4 regions of the Achromobacter sp. AONIH1 genome follow, and region 2 is predicted to be linked to each of the others. Evidence: predicted binding sites of a transcription regulator. Region 2 holds the regulator's gene; each other region holds the start of a gene.
The links. The regulator sigma-54, encoded in region 2, starts transcription at its own class of promoters, with help from an activator protein. The targets are predictions, from matches to a motif close to TGGCANGNAANCTGCTTT.
Positions count from the first base shown of each region.

Region 1: the regulator sigma-54 is predicted to act here: its motif matches at 1,572-1,589, upstream of C2U31_RS03460 (circularly permuted type 2 ATP-grasp protein).
Region 3: the regulator sigma-54 is predicted to act here: its motif matches at 2,064-2,081, upstream of atzF (allophanate hydrolase).
Region 4: the regulator sigma-54 is predicted to act here: its motif matches at 1,290-1,307, upstream of C2U31_RS16855 (P-II family nitrogen regulator).

Region 1 is NZ_CP026124.1:750,188-753,392, forward strand. Features, by position in the region: gene C2U31_RS03450 (lytic transglycosylase domain-containing protein) at 1-373, opposite strand, end outside; gene C2U31_RS03455 (5-formyltetrahydrofolate cyclo-ligase) at 464-1,138, shown strand; gene C2U31_RS03460 (circularly permuted type 2 ATP-grasp protein) at 1,639-3,069, shown strand; gene C2U31_RS03465 (alpha-E domain-containing protein) at 3,073-3,205, shown strand, end outside.
Region 2 is NZ_CP026124.1:1,225,747-1,228,951, reverse strand. Features, by position in the region: gene C2U31_RS05680 (LysR substrate-binding domain-containing protein) at 1-634, shown strand, start outside; gene C2U31_RS05675 (bacterioferritin-associated ferredoxin) at 813-1,094, opposite strand; gene rpoN (RNA polymerase factor sigma-54) at 1,216-2,661, opposite strand; gene C2U31_RS05665 (hypothetical protein) at 2,660-3,205, shown strand, end outside.
Region 3 is NZ_CP026124.1:6,333,062-6,336,266, reverse strand. Features, by position in the region: gene urtB (urea ABC transporter permease subunit UrtB) at 1-469, opposite strand, end outside; gene urtA (urea ABC transporter substrate-binding protein) at 484-1,737, opposite strand; gene atzF (allophanate hydrolase) at 2,117-3,205, shown strand, end outside.
Region 4 is NZ_CP026124.1:3,662,422-3,665,626, reverse strand. Features, by position in the region: gene C2U31_RS16865 (accessory factor UbiK family protein) at 1-143, opposite strand, end outside; gene C2U31_RS16860 (DUF5339 family protein) at 346-744, opposite strand; gene C2U31_RS16855 (P-II family nitrogen regulator) at 1,346-1,684, shown strand; gene amt (ammonium transporter) at 1,718-2,956, shown strand; gene ptsP (phosphoenolpyruvate--protein phosphotransferase) at 3,081-3,205, opposite strand, start outside.

The DNA of each region.
Region 1 (3,205 bases), 480 kb from region 2:
ATTCCGGGTACATGCCCAGCGGGTCGGACTTGGCCTGGGGCACCAACGCGCCCAGCACCGACCACTGCTTGCGGTTCATGGCCTCGCGCGCGGCCTGGACGGCGGCCAGCGCGGGCGTGTCGTTGGTGGGCGGCAGGCCGGCCAGCACGGCCGGCGGCACGGCGATGGCGGGCTGCGACGCCTGGGCGACGGGCTGGGGTTGCGGATTGACCGAGGCGCTGCGCTGCTGCGCGTCGACCGGCGCGCAGGCGGCGGTGAACAACGCCAGCAGCGGCAGCCAGCGGCGCAGGCCGGCGCAGGCCGGCGCCGCGTCGGCGGCGGACGCCGGCCGCGCGGATTTCTGATACCGTCCGGATTGCAGGGCGTGTGCCATGGGTGTCTTCCTCACGTGCCAGCCTTGTTCTGCGCCTGGTCGCAGGCCTGCATTCTTGCTTTCATTTTCCACCCTCGTTACCGCTACCGCATGACTACGCAAAATACTCCAGAGGATACCGCAGTCCCGCTGCGCGCGCGATTGCGCCAACTGCGCGCCGACATGCCGGAAAACCAGCGCAGCCGTGGCGGTCTGCTGATGCGCGCAAGGCTGTTCACTTGGCTGAACGCCGCCCGCGACGAAGCGGTCAAGGCGGGCCGCCGCGCGCCCTCCATCGTGGCCGCGTTCTGGCCCATGGAGGACGAACCCGACCTGCGCCCGCTGCTCGAGCAATGGGTGGAAGCCGGCATCACCGTGGTGCTGCCGGTGGTGCGCGAACGCAACGCCCCGCTGGCCTTCCTGCCCTGGACGCCGGACGCCCCCATGCGCAGCGGCGCTTACGGCATCCAGGAACCCGCCGCGGGCGACGAACTGCCGCCCGACGTGGTGCTGGCGCCCACGCTCGGCTTTACCCAGTTTGGCGACCGCGTGGGTTACGGCGGCGGCTACTACGACCGCACGCTGGCCGCGCTGCGCGACGGCGGCCAGCCCTTCACCGCCATCGGCATCGCCTGGAGCTGCGGCGAGCTGGACGCCGACTACGAGCCGGCCGAACACGACTACCCGCTGGACGCCATCCTGACCGAGGACGGCTGGGTGCCCGAGGCGCCGCTGTCGCAACCCGGCAAGGGCGGCAAGACGCTGTTTTCCTATCGGCTCGGCTGAGCCTGGCCCCGCCCCGGGGCCCGCGCCGCGCACCATTTCCGCCCCGCGCCCTTGCACCAAAACGGTGCGATCTGTAACATCAACCGTCGGCAGGCCCGCCGAACGCGGGCCTGCACCGCCCTGATCACTTCGGTGAGCGCTCACTGACCGAGCGGCATCGAATCCCCTGCCAGCCCGGCCGCAAGCCCCGGCCGCCGCCCACTCCACCCAGGCCAGCAGCGCCACGCGCCCTGGTCCAACCTGTTGCCGTTCCCTGGCGGCGCCATCGTCCGCCAGCCCTCGCAACCCGCCGCCGGCCGCCCCGCCGCCGCGCGCGCCCAAGGGGCGGCGCGCCGCCCCCCTTTCCCTGCGGCATCCATCGCGACGGGGATAGCCAACAACCGCCCGGCGGAGGATAGTGTTTCCGCAGGGACCGTCCGCGCGCCGGCCAGCCTGGCACGCGGGTTGCTTGTTATCAGGACCGGCTTCGAGCCGGCCCCAGCACTTGCATCGGAGGAGCCATGAAGGACAGACCCGCCCGCCCCCCCGCCTATGACGAAATGCGCGACAGCGCTGGCGGCATACGCTCCCACTACGAAGCGTTCGAACGCTGGCACGGCGAGCAGTCGGCCGAGTCCATGGCCGTGCGCCGGCTGGAAGCGGACCTGAGCTTTCGCCGCGTCGGCATCACTTTCTCGGTGGCCGGCGACGCCGCCGGCACAGAACGACTGATCCCGTTCGACCTGATCCCCCGCGTCATCCCCGCCGACGAATGGCGCCGGCTCGACGCCGGCCTGAAACAGCGCGTGCGCGCGCTGAACATGTTCATCCACGACATCTACCACGGCCACGACATCGTGCGCGCCGGGGTGGTGCCGGCCGAGCAGGTCTTCCTGAACGCGCAATACCGGCCCGAGATGCAGGACGTGGACGTGGCCGAGGATATCTACTGCCATATCGCCGGCGTCGACATCGTGCGCGCCGGCGCGGGCGAGTTCTACGTGCTGGAAGACAACCTGCGCGTGCCCTCGGGCGTGTCCTACATGCTGGAGAACCGCAAGATGTCGATGCGGCTGATGCCCGACGCCTTCGGCCGCATCAAAGTCGAACCCGTGGCGCATTACCCCGACCTGCTGCTGGACAATCTGCGCGAGGTCGCGCCGCACGGCGGCGACGCGCCCACCGTGGTGGTGCTGACGCCGGGCATGTACAACTCGGCCTATTTCGAGCACGCCTTCCTGGCGCAGCAGATGGGCGTGGAGCTGGTAGAGGGCCAGGATCTGTTCGTCGAACAGAACACGGTCTACATGCGCACCACGCAGGGCCCGCGCAAGGTGGACGTGATCTACCGCCGGCTGGACGACGATTTCCTGGACCCGCTGTCGTTCCGCGCTGATTCAGCGCTGGGCGTGCCGGGCCTGCTGTCGGTCTACCGCGCCGGCCGCGTCACGCTGGCCAACGCCATCGGCACCGGCATCGCCGACGACAAGTCCACCTACCTGTACGTGCCGGACATGATCCGCTTCTACCTGGGCCAGGAACCGATCCTGTCGAACGTGCCCACCTGGCGCTGCGCGCGGCCCGACGAGCTGTCGCAAGTGCTGGACCGCATGCACGAGCTGGTGGTCAAGGAGGTGCATGGCGCGGGCGGCTACGGCATGCTGGTCGGGCCGTCGGCCACGCGCGCCGAGGTCGAGGCCTTCAAGGACCGCGTGCGCGCCAACCCCGCCAATTACATCGCCCAGCCGACGCTGGCGCTGTCCACCGTGCCCACCTACGTCGAGTCCGGCGTGGCGCCGCGCCACGTCGACCTGCGCCCCTACGTGCTGTGCGGCAAGGACATCCGCACGGTGCCAGGCGGACTGTGCCGCGTGGCGCTGACCGAAGGCTCGCTGGTGGTCAACAGCAGCCAGGGCGGCGGCACCAAGGATACGTGGGTACTGGAGGACTGAACCATGCTGAGCCGAACCGCCGACAACCTGTTCTGGATGTGCCGCTACACCGAGCGCGCCGAGAACACGGCCCGCATGCTGGACGTGAACCTGCAGATGTCGCTGCTGCCGCAGGACGCGCAGGCGCGCGAGGGCT
Region 2 (3,205 bases):
GCGCGAGGCTGTCAGCGGCCGCCAGCGCGTGGACGTGGTGCGCCTGGGCATCCCGGACGATTTCGCGCCCGAAGCCTTGACCGCGCTCCTGGCGGCCTACGTGCGCGAACGGCCGACGCTGCGCCTGTCAGTGCGCTGCGATCTCAGCGCCGCGCTGACGCGCAGCCTGGAGCGCGGCGATCTGGATGTGGCGCTGCTCAAGCGCGAGCCCGGCGCCGGAATGGACACGGGCGCGGCCCTGGCCGCGTGGCCGGAGCACCTGCATTGGATCGCCGCCAGCGCCTTGCCGCTGCCCGATGTCGAGCCCGTGCCGCTGGTGGCGTTTCCGCAAGGCTGCATCTACCGCAACCGCGCCATCCATGCGCTGGAAGCGGCGGGCCGGCGCTGGCGCATCGCCTATGAAAGCCCCAACCTGCTGGGCCTGCAGGCGGCGCTGGCCGGCGGCCTGGGCGTCGCGCTGCTGGAGCGCCGCTGTCTGGCGCCCAACCTGCGCATCGTGGACGAGCATCTGCCGCCGGCGCCGCCCACCGAACTCGCGCTCTGCCTGGGCCGCGCGGCGCGCGAGCCGGCGCGCCAGGTGGCGCAGACGGTGCAGGCGTTCTGCGCAGCGCAGTGGCGCCAGCCCTCATCCTGAACGGGAACGGCTCCGCCGGACGGCCCAACGGCCGCAAGCCGCCAGGCGTGGAAAGGACACAGGCCGCCTGTGTGTGGAAGGAACCGCGCAGACAAAGACGCGAAAATCCACGCCGACCCATCCGCACAAAAACAAAAGCCACGGCAGGCGCCGTGGCTTCGTTGGATCAGGAACGGGGTCAGGCTACCGCGACCTGGATGACCGGATAGGTATTGGCCGCCGGCGCGCTGGGCTGTTCAGCCAGGGCGGCGGGAGGATTGACCGGAACGGCGATCGAGCGCACGTCGCAGACGCTGGAGCAACGACCGCCGGGCAGGTATTCCGTGGCGGTGGCTGCGCAACAGCCGCAACAGGTCGCCACGCCCAGCTCGAACTGCAGGTCGGCCAGCGTGGTAGCGCCCGCGTCCACGCTGGCGCGGACTTGGCGTTCGGTGATCGCGTTGCATACACAAATGTACATGAGAATAATTATCGAAAATTATTCTCGAACTGGCAAGCGGCTTGCGCAAAAAAAATTGCAACCGAGATGTCACGCAAGTGTTTGAAATCAGGGACGAATTTACAGTCATTCGTCCCTGATTTCAGCGAACCGAGGCCTGCGCCTTGCGCAGCGCCGCCGGCGCGATGCGCAGCGCCTCGCGGTATTTGGCCACCGTGCGCCGGGCGATCACGATGCCCTGGTCGGCCAGCTTTTCCATGATCTGACTGTCGGACAGCGGCTTGGCACGGTTCTCGTCCGCCACCATCTGCCGGATATGGGTCTGCACCGCCGTGGCCGAGGTGGCATCGCCGCCATCGGTCGACACCCCCGTCCCGAAGAAGCGCTTGAGCTCCAGCGTACCGAACGGGGTGAGCATGTACTTCTGCGTCGTGGCCCGCGAAATCGTGGATTCGTGCAGGCCCAGTTCGCCCGCGATGTCCTTCAGGATCAGCGGACGCATGGCCGCCGGCCCCTGGCTGAAGAAAGCCGTCTGGCGTTCGACGATGGCCTGGGACACGCGCAGGATGGTGTCGAAGCGCTGCTCGACGTTGCGGATCATCCACTTGGCCTGCTGCAACTGGGCCTGCAGGCCAGCGTGGGCCGATTCCTTCTGGTTGCCCAGCATCTGCGCATACAGGCCGTTGATCTGCAGGCGCGGTACGGCGGCGCTGTTGAGCGTGACCTGCCAGCCGCGCCGGGTTTTGCGCACGATCACGTCCGGCACGGCGTAGTCGGCGGCCGGCACGGTCCAGGCGCGTCCCGGACGCGGCTCCAGGCGCAGGATCAGGGCGTGCGCGGCGCGGAACCGGGTTTCGTCGCACCCCGCCGCCGCGCACAGACGGGCGACATTGCCGGTGGCCAGCAGCGGCAGGTGACGGGCGCAGATCTCGCGGGCGCAGGCCAGCGCCGCCGGGTCGGCCGCCTCGGGCAGGCGCGTGATGTCCGGGTGGCGCAATTGCAACAGCAGGCATTCCGCCATGTCCCGCGCGCCGATGCCGGGTGGATCGAAGGACTGCAGCAGCGACAGCGCCGCCTTCAGCTCGTCGATATCCGGCTCCAGCTCGGCCGGCAGCCAGCCCAGGATTTCCTCCAGCGGCGAGCCCAGGTAGCCGTTCTCGTCCAGCTCGTCGATCAGCAGGGCGGCCAATGCGGCGTCGCGCGGCGCCGCCCGGGTCAGCACCAGCTGGCCCAGCAGGTGCTCGCGCAGCGTGTCCGGCATGGCGGCCTCGGGCGGGCCGCCGTCCTCGTCTGGGTAGACCCCGCCGGAGCCGGGCATTTCCTCGATGGGCGCGTCGCGCTCGGCCGCCGGCTCGTCGTCCTGCACCGAGGACTCGCGTTCGGACTCTGCCTGCGCCTCGGGCGCCACGGGTTCGTCGTCGCGCTCGAGCAGCGGGTTGTCCGCCAGCACCTGCGAGATCTCGGCTTCCAGCTCGAGCGTGGACAACTGCAACAATCGGATCGATTGCTGCAGCTGTGGGGTCAGCGTCAGATGCTGACCGGGACGCAGTTCTAAAATCGGACGGGTCATAGGTACAATATTTTGCATGATGAATCAGACTTCGCCCGAGCGCGTTCGCCAGGATAGCCGCCTGATCGGCCAGACCCTGCTCAAACTTGCGCTTCCCAGACTCCTCCTGCGCGCGATCGTGATCGCCGTCGCCCTCATCATCTGGTATTTCGTCGCCAACTGGATACTGGACGCGGGCAAGCGCGTGAGCTTCGAATTCCTGCACTCGCTGGGCCAGCCCACGATGGACATGGTGCAGAAGTTCAGCCCCTACCTGTGGTGGGTCGGGGTCGGCATCTGGAGCCTCATCGTCTTCTTCGCGCTGCGCGCCTGGCTGAGCGCCAGCCTGGCCTCCGGCCGCGCCACGCCGGTGCAGACCGAGGTGCTGGCCGAACTGGCGCCGCAACTGTCCGACGAATCGCTGGGCGTGCTGCGCTGGACCTGGGGCGACCGCGAAGAACCCTTCACCGTGGGCGACCTGCGCCGCTCGCTGTCTGAAATCCGCCACAGCCGCATCGCCAAGATCGACATGGTGGCGCGTCAGGCCGAGATCCTGGAAGGCGGCGGCAAGCCCCGCGCCGGC
Region 3 (3,205 bases), 1.5 Mb from region 2:
CCTGCGCGATCAGGGGCAGCCGCGAGGGATCGTTGGTCTGTTGCAGGCGGCGCGCGGCGGCCAGCCGAGAGCCGGCATCGGCCGCGTGCAGCTGCGCGCCGGCCAGCGCTGCCTCGATGGCGCGGCGCAGGCGGTTGTTGATGCCGATGGACGCGGATCCCGCCGGCAGGTCCAGCGCGGCGCCGCTGGCCGGGTCGGTGGCGCGGGCGCCATCACCGATCAGCACGCGGCCGTCCGGCGCCGCGTAGAGCTGGTCGGCGCCCAAGGCCCGCAGCACAGCCGCGCCCTCGCCGCCGGGCAGCGCGCCCAGCGCGGCGATCGCACGCAGCCTGGCGTCGGTATCGTCGCCCGCCAGCGGCGCCAGCAGGTCCTGGCCGACGCCGGCCGCCGCCACGGGCAGCGCCGGCCAGGCCAGGAACATGGCGAGCAGGAGACGACGCAGGTAGCGTGCGATCGCAGCGTTGCGCATGGCGGCCGTCTCCCTCAGAGGCCCTGCTTGCCTTCGTTGCCCGGGATATACGGGCTCCAGGGCTGGGCGCGGATCGGACCCTTGCTCTTCCAGACCACGTTGAACTGGCCGTCGGCCTTGATCTCGCCGATGTACACCGGCTTGTGCAGGTGGTGGTTGGTCTTGTCCATCATGATCTTGAAGCCGCTGGGCGAGCTGAACGTCTGGCCGCCCATGGCCGCGATGACCTTGTCCACGTCCGTACTCTTGGCCTGCTCGACGGCCTGCTTCCACATGTGGATGCCGATGTAGGTCGCCTCCATCGGATCGTTGGTGACCACGGTCGCGGCGTTGGGCAGGTTCTTGGCCTTGGCGTAGGCCTTCCACTTGGCGATGAAGTCGGTGTTGACCGGGGTCTTGATCGACTCGAAATAGTTCCAGGCCGCCAGGTGGCCGACCAGCGGCTTGGTGTCCACGCCGCGCAGTTCCTCTTCGCCCACCGAGAAGGCGACCACCGGCACGTCGGTGGCCTTCAGGCCGGCGTTGCCCAGTTCCTTGTAGAAGGGCACGTTGGAGTCGCCGTTGATGGTGGAGATGACGGCGGTCTTGCCGCCGGTGGCGAACTTCTTGATGTTGGCGACGATGGTCTGGTAGTCGGAATGGCCGAAGGGCGTGTAGACCTCGTCGATGTCGCTGTCCTTCACGCCTTTGGAATGCAGGAAGGCGCGCAGGATCTTGTTGGTGGTGCGCGGGTACACGTAGTCGGTGCCCAGCAGCACGAAGCGCTTGGCCCCGCCGCCGTCCTCGCTCATCAGGTACTCGACGGCGGGTATGGCCTGCTGGTTGGGCGCGGCGCCGGTGTAGAACACGTTCTTCTCCAGTTCCTCGCCTTCGTACTGCACCGGATAGAACAGCAGGCCGTTCAGCTCCTTGAACACCGGCAGCACCGATTTACGCGACACCGAGGTCCAGCAGCCGAACACCACCGCCACCTTGTCCTGCGCCAGCAGCTGGCGCGACTTCTCGGCGAACAGCGGCCAGTTCGAGGCCGGATCGACCACCACGGGCTCCAGCTTCCTGCCCATGACGCCGCCCTTGGCGTTGATCTCATCGATCGCCATCAGCGCCACGTCCTTGAGCGAGGTCTCCGAGATCGCCATCGTGCCGGACAGGGAATGCAGGATGCCGACCTTGATCGTGTCTTCGGCGGCATGGACCGAGGGCATCCAGCCGGCCAGGGCCAGCAGGCTCACGGCGGTCAGTTGCTTGAGGGCTAGTCTGCGTTTCATGGGGACTCCTGGGTAGGTTGCGCCGGCATTGCCGGCATGAAATGGACAGGGCCTGTACCGCGCCTCGCCAGGACATCAAAGCAAGACCCGTGCCAGCCGCGCCGGAGGCGGCGGCGCGGCGGGGCCGCTATATGTAGGCGGGAAGGGCGGGGCGCGGGAACGATGCGGCGGAGCGGCTTGCTCAATCTGGTGCCGCGTGCACAAAACAGGTGCGTGATCTGCGCGGCGCTGGTGCGCGCCGGCGCCGCGACGGCGCGCCGCGCCTTGTGGCCGCGCGGGATGTCGTGGCAGGGAAACAGGGGGAAAACGCGCTGCGGGCGCGGACATGGCATGCCGCTTGCTTGGGAATCCGTACTTGCATACCAGAGAGGATTCCAGCATGAACGCCGCAGCAACTCAGTTCGACACCGCCGGTTGGACCATCGCGCAATGGCAGGCCGCCTATTTCGCGGGCGCCCGGCCCGAGGCGCTGCTGGCCGGCCACGCCGCCGCGCCGGACGCGCCCGCCGACAATGCCTGGATCCTGCGGGTCGACGGCCAGGCGCTGGCGCGCCAGCTGGACGAACTGGCGCGGCTGCTGGCGGCGGCGGACGGCGACCTGTCGCGCCTGCCGCTGTATGGCGTGCCCTACGCGGTCAAGGACAACATCGACGTCGCGGGCTGGCCGACCACCGCCGCCTGCCCCGCGTTCGCCTACACGCCCGACGAGGATGCCGGCGTGGTGCGGCGCCTGCGCGCCGCCGGCGCCATCCTGATCGGCAAGACCAATCTGGACCAGTTCGCCACCGGCCTGGTGGGCACGCGTTCGCCGCACGGCGCGGTGGCCAACGCGTTTCGGCCCGAGTACATCAGCGGCGGATCGAGTTCGGGCTCGGCCTCGGTGGTGGCGCGCGGACTGGCGGCGTTCTCGCTGGGCACCGACACGGCCGGCTCGGGACGCGTGCCGGCGGGCTTCAACAACATCGTCGGACTCAAGCCCACGCGCGGCTGGCTCAGCGCCGCCGGCGTGGTGCCGGCCTGCCGCACGCTGGACTGCGTGTCGGTGTTCGCCTTGACGGTCGACGACGCCTTGCGCGTGGCCGACATCGCCGGCGGCTACGACGCGCGCGATCCCTACTCGCGGCCCGTGCCGGCCGGCACGGCCCGTCCCTGGCCGGCGCGGCCGCGTTTCGCGGTGCCGGACAAGCTGGAGTTCCACGGCGACGCCGAGGCCGAGGCCGCCTTCGACGCGGCGCTGCGTGAGGTGCGAGCCACCGGCGCCGAGCTGCGGACCGTCGATTTCTCGCCCTATGCCGAGCTGGCCGCGCTGCTGTACCAGGGGCCGTGGGTGGCCGAGCGGTTCGCGGCGGTCGAGGCCTTGTGGCGCGAGCAGCCGGGCGTGATCGACCCGGTGGTGCGCGGCATCGTCGAAGAGGCCGGGCGCTACAGCGCGCTGGACGCCTTCCAGGCCGAATACCGCCGCGCCGCG
Region 4 (3,205 bases), 2.4 Mb from region 2:
TCGCGCGTGACGAGGTCCATCTTGGTGAAGGCCTGGGCCATCATCGCGCGCACGTTCTTCTCGACATCCGCGGCGGGACTGCGTGCGATCAGGTCGGAAATGTTCTTCTGGATGTCTTCCATCCATTGGGTGCGGGAATTCATGGCAGTACTCCTTGTTGTTGCCTGGCTGGCTCCAGTGTAGTGCGTCCGGACGGACTGCGCCCACCGGCGCGGGCATGGCGCAATGGGCCTCGCCGGCCCTGCGCGGATCCGACGCAAAAAAAAGGGCGGACCGCATGCGGTGACCGCCCACAAAGCACAGGAGAAAACCGGGCCGCCTCGCGGCAGCCCCCTACCAACATCGTTACGGGCAGCCCATCTGGGTGGCCGATTGCGCGAACAGGTCGCTGGCCTGCTTGCACTGGGCGGCAAGCTGGGTCTTGTCGGTGACGGCGGCCCACTGCGCCTTGGCGGCTTCCATCTGCTGCTTGAAGCTGGCCACGGCCGGATTGCCATTGCCCAGCTTGTCCATGCAAGCGTTGACCTTGGCGACGTAGGCTTCGCATTCGGCGGGCGTGGCGGCCGACGAGGAAGGCGCCGGCGTCGTGGCGGCCGGCGGCGTGGTGGAAGACGACGATGCGGGAGCCGACGTGGACGGCGCCGCAGGCGTGGCGGCCTTGTCGTCCTTCTTGTCGCAACCCGCCATCAGGACGGCGGCGGCAGCCAGCGCGAGAATGCCCAGGGTCTTGCGTTCGATATTCATGAATTCCTCTTTCTTGCTTGTTTCTTGTAGAGAGGGCCGCCACGCCGGACGCCTTGTGCGGCCCCATTCAAGCCCGTGTCAGGCACAGGCTGGATCCGATTCTTGAGCAGGCGCGTTGCGGCCACAAGCGGCTGCGTGTAAACCCTCGTATCAACGCTTGGCCCCAATTTCCATACATCGGGAATACCTGAAACCCGCCCGGCAAGGGCCCGGCCGGCGCCACGCGCGCGCCTCGCGGCGACGGGCTTTCTGCCCGCCACGCCGCGCCCGGCCTAGCGGCCGCCGTTGCATCAAAGCCCGCCCGCATGCCCACGGCGCGATGAATCGCAACAGTGGCCCGGGCATATCGTCATAACCCGTCAAGGCACCCGCGAAGCTGCAATTGGCAACAACCAGCGCGCCGGAAACACGTTTGGTTTCATCCCTCACCCCGCTCGCCGCCATGCACCACTTCGAGGCTGACAGTCGTGCGTCGACGCACTATATTGGTGCAGCCAGGCACAAGCTGCGCGCCTGCGCGCCCTCTTTCCGGGTATCTCCGGACATGGCATGGAACTTGCTTGATTGACGAGGCCAACGTGCAACCATGAGAGGAAATGCCATGAAACTCATCATCGCCATCATCAAGCCCTTCAAGCTCGACGAGGTGCGTGTGGCTCTGTCCGGAATCGGGGTCCAGGGCCTCACGGTTACCGAAGTCAAAGGTTTCGGCCGCCAGAAGGGCCATACCGAGCTCTACCGCGGCGCTGAATACGCCGTCGACTTCCTGCCCAAACTGCGCGTCGAAGCCGCCGTGCCCGACCACCTGGTCGACCAGGTGATCGAGGCCATCGAAATGGCCGCCCGCACCGGCAAGATCGGCGACGGCAAGATCTTTGCCGCCCCGCTGGAACAAGTGATCCGTATCCGCACAGGCGAAGCGGGCGAAGCCGCGCTGTAAACAACTAAAGCAAGATTCATCGGAGCCTGAAAAATGGATAAAGCAGATATCTCCTGGTTGCTCGTCTCTACCCTGCTTGTATTGATGATGGCAGTGCCCGGCCTGGCGATGTTCTATGGCGGCCTGGTACGCAGCAAGAACGTGCTCTCGGTGCTGCTGCAAGTGCTGTGTACCTTCGTGCTGGGCCTGGTGCTCTGGTTCATCTACGGCTATTCCCTCGCCTTCACCGAAGGCAATGCCTTCTTCGGCGGATTGTCGCGCGCCTTCTTCTCCGGCATGTTCACGCCCGCGGACGGCAAGTACGCCATGTCGAACTCGCTCACCGAGCTGCTGTTCGCCTCGTTCCAGGCCACCTTCGCCGGCATCACCTGCGCGCTGGTTGTGGGCAGCTTCGCCGAACGCGCCCGCTTCTCGGCGGTGCTGGTCTTCACGGTGATCTGGTTCACCTTCGCCTACGTGCCCATCGCCCACATGGTCTGGTTCGCGTCCGAAACCGCGCCCGGCCTGCTCAATGCGCGCGGCGCGCTGGACTTCGCCGGCGGCACGGTGGTGCACATCAACGCCGGCGTGGCCGGCCTGGTCGGCGCCTATGTGATCGGCAAGCGCGTGGGCTACGGCCGCGAAGCCATGCAGCCGCACAACCTGCCCATGACCTTCGTCGGCGCCGCGCTGCTGTGGGTGGGCTGGTTCGGCTTCAACGCCGGCTCGGCCCTGGCCGCCAACGAAAACGCCACGCTGGCCTTCTTCAACACCATGATCGCGACCGCCGGCGCCGTGCTGGCCTGGCTGATCACCGAATGGAGCATCAAGGGCAAGCCGTCCATGCTCGGCGCGGCCTCGGGCGCGGTGGCCGGCCTGGTCGGCATTACCCCGGCCGCCGGCCTGGTGGGTCCTGCAGGCGCGCTGGTCATCGGCGTGATCGCCGGCGTCGTCTGCGTCTGGGGCGTGAATGGCCTGAAGCGCATCCTGCGCGCCGACGACTCGCTGGACGTGTTCGGCGTGCACGGCGTGGGCGGCATCGTCGGCGCGCTGCTGACCGGCGTGTTCAATGCCCAGGCCCTGGGCGGCCCCGGCCTGGCCGAGCCCGGCATGATCGCTCATCAGCTCTGGGTGCAGCTCGAAGGCGTGCTGCTGACCATCGTCTGGTCCGGCGTGGTGGCCCTGATCGCCTACAAGATCGCCAACGCCCTGTGCGGCCTGCGCGTGCCGGAAGACCAGGAGCGCGAAGGGCTGGACGTCACCAGCCACGGCGAATCGGCGTACCACAGCTGATCCGACCCGCCCGGCGAGCGCCGGGCGTAGCGCAGACAAGAAAGCCCGGAACCTTGCGGTTCCGGGCTTTTTCATTGGGAAGGCCCCGCGCCAGGGAGGCGCCGCAGGCGCCTCCGAAACAGGATCAGCCTGGTCCGAGGGCGTCCAGGTCCACCGGCAAGGCGCGGTTCAACGCGCTGGCCACCTTGATCCGCAAGGCATTGGAATGGGCGCGGCGCACTTCGCGCTTGACGTCCAGCAACTGCTGCG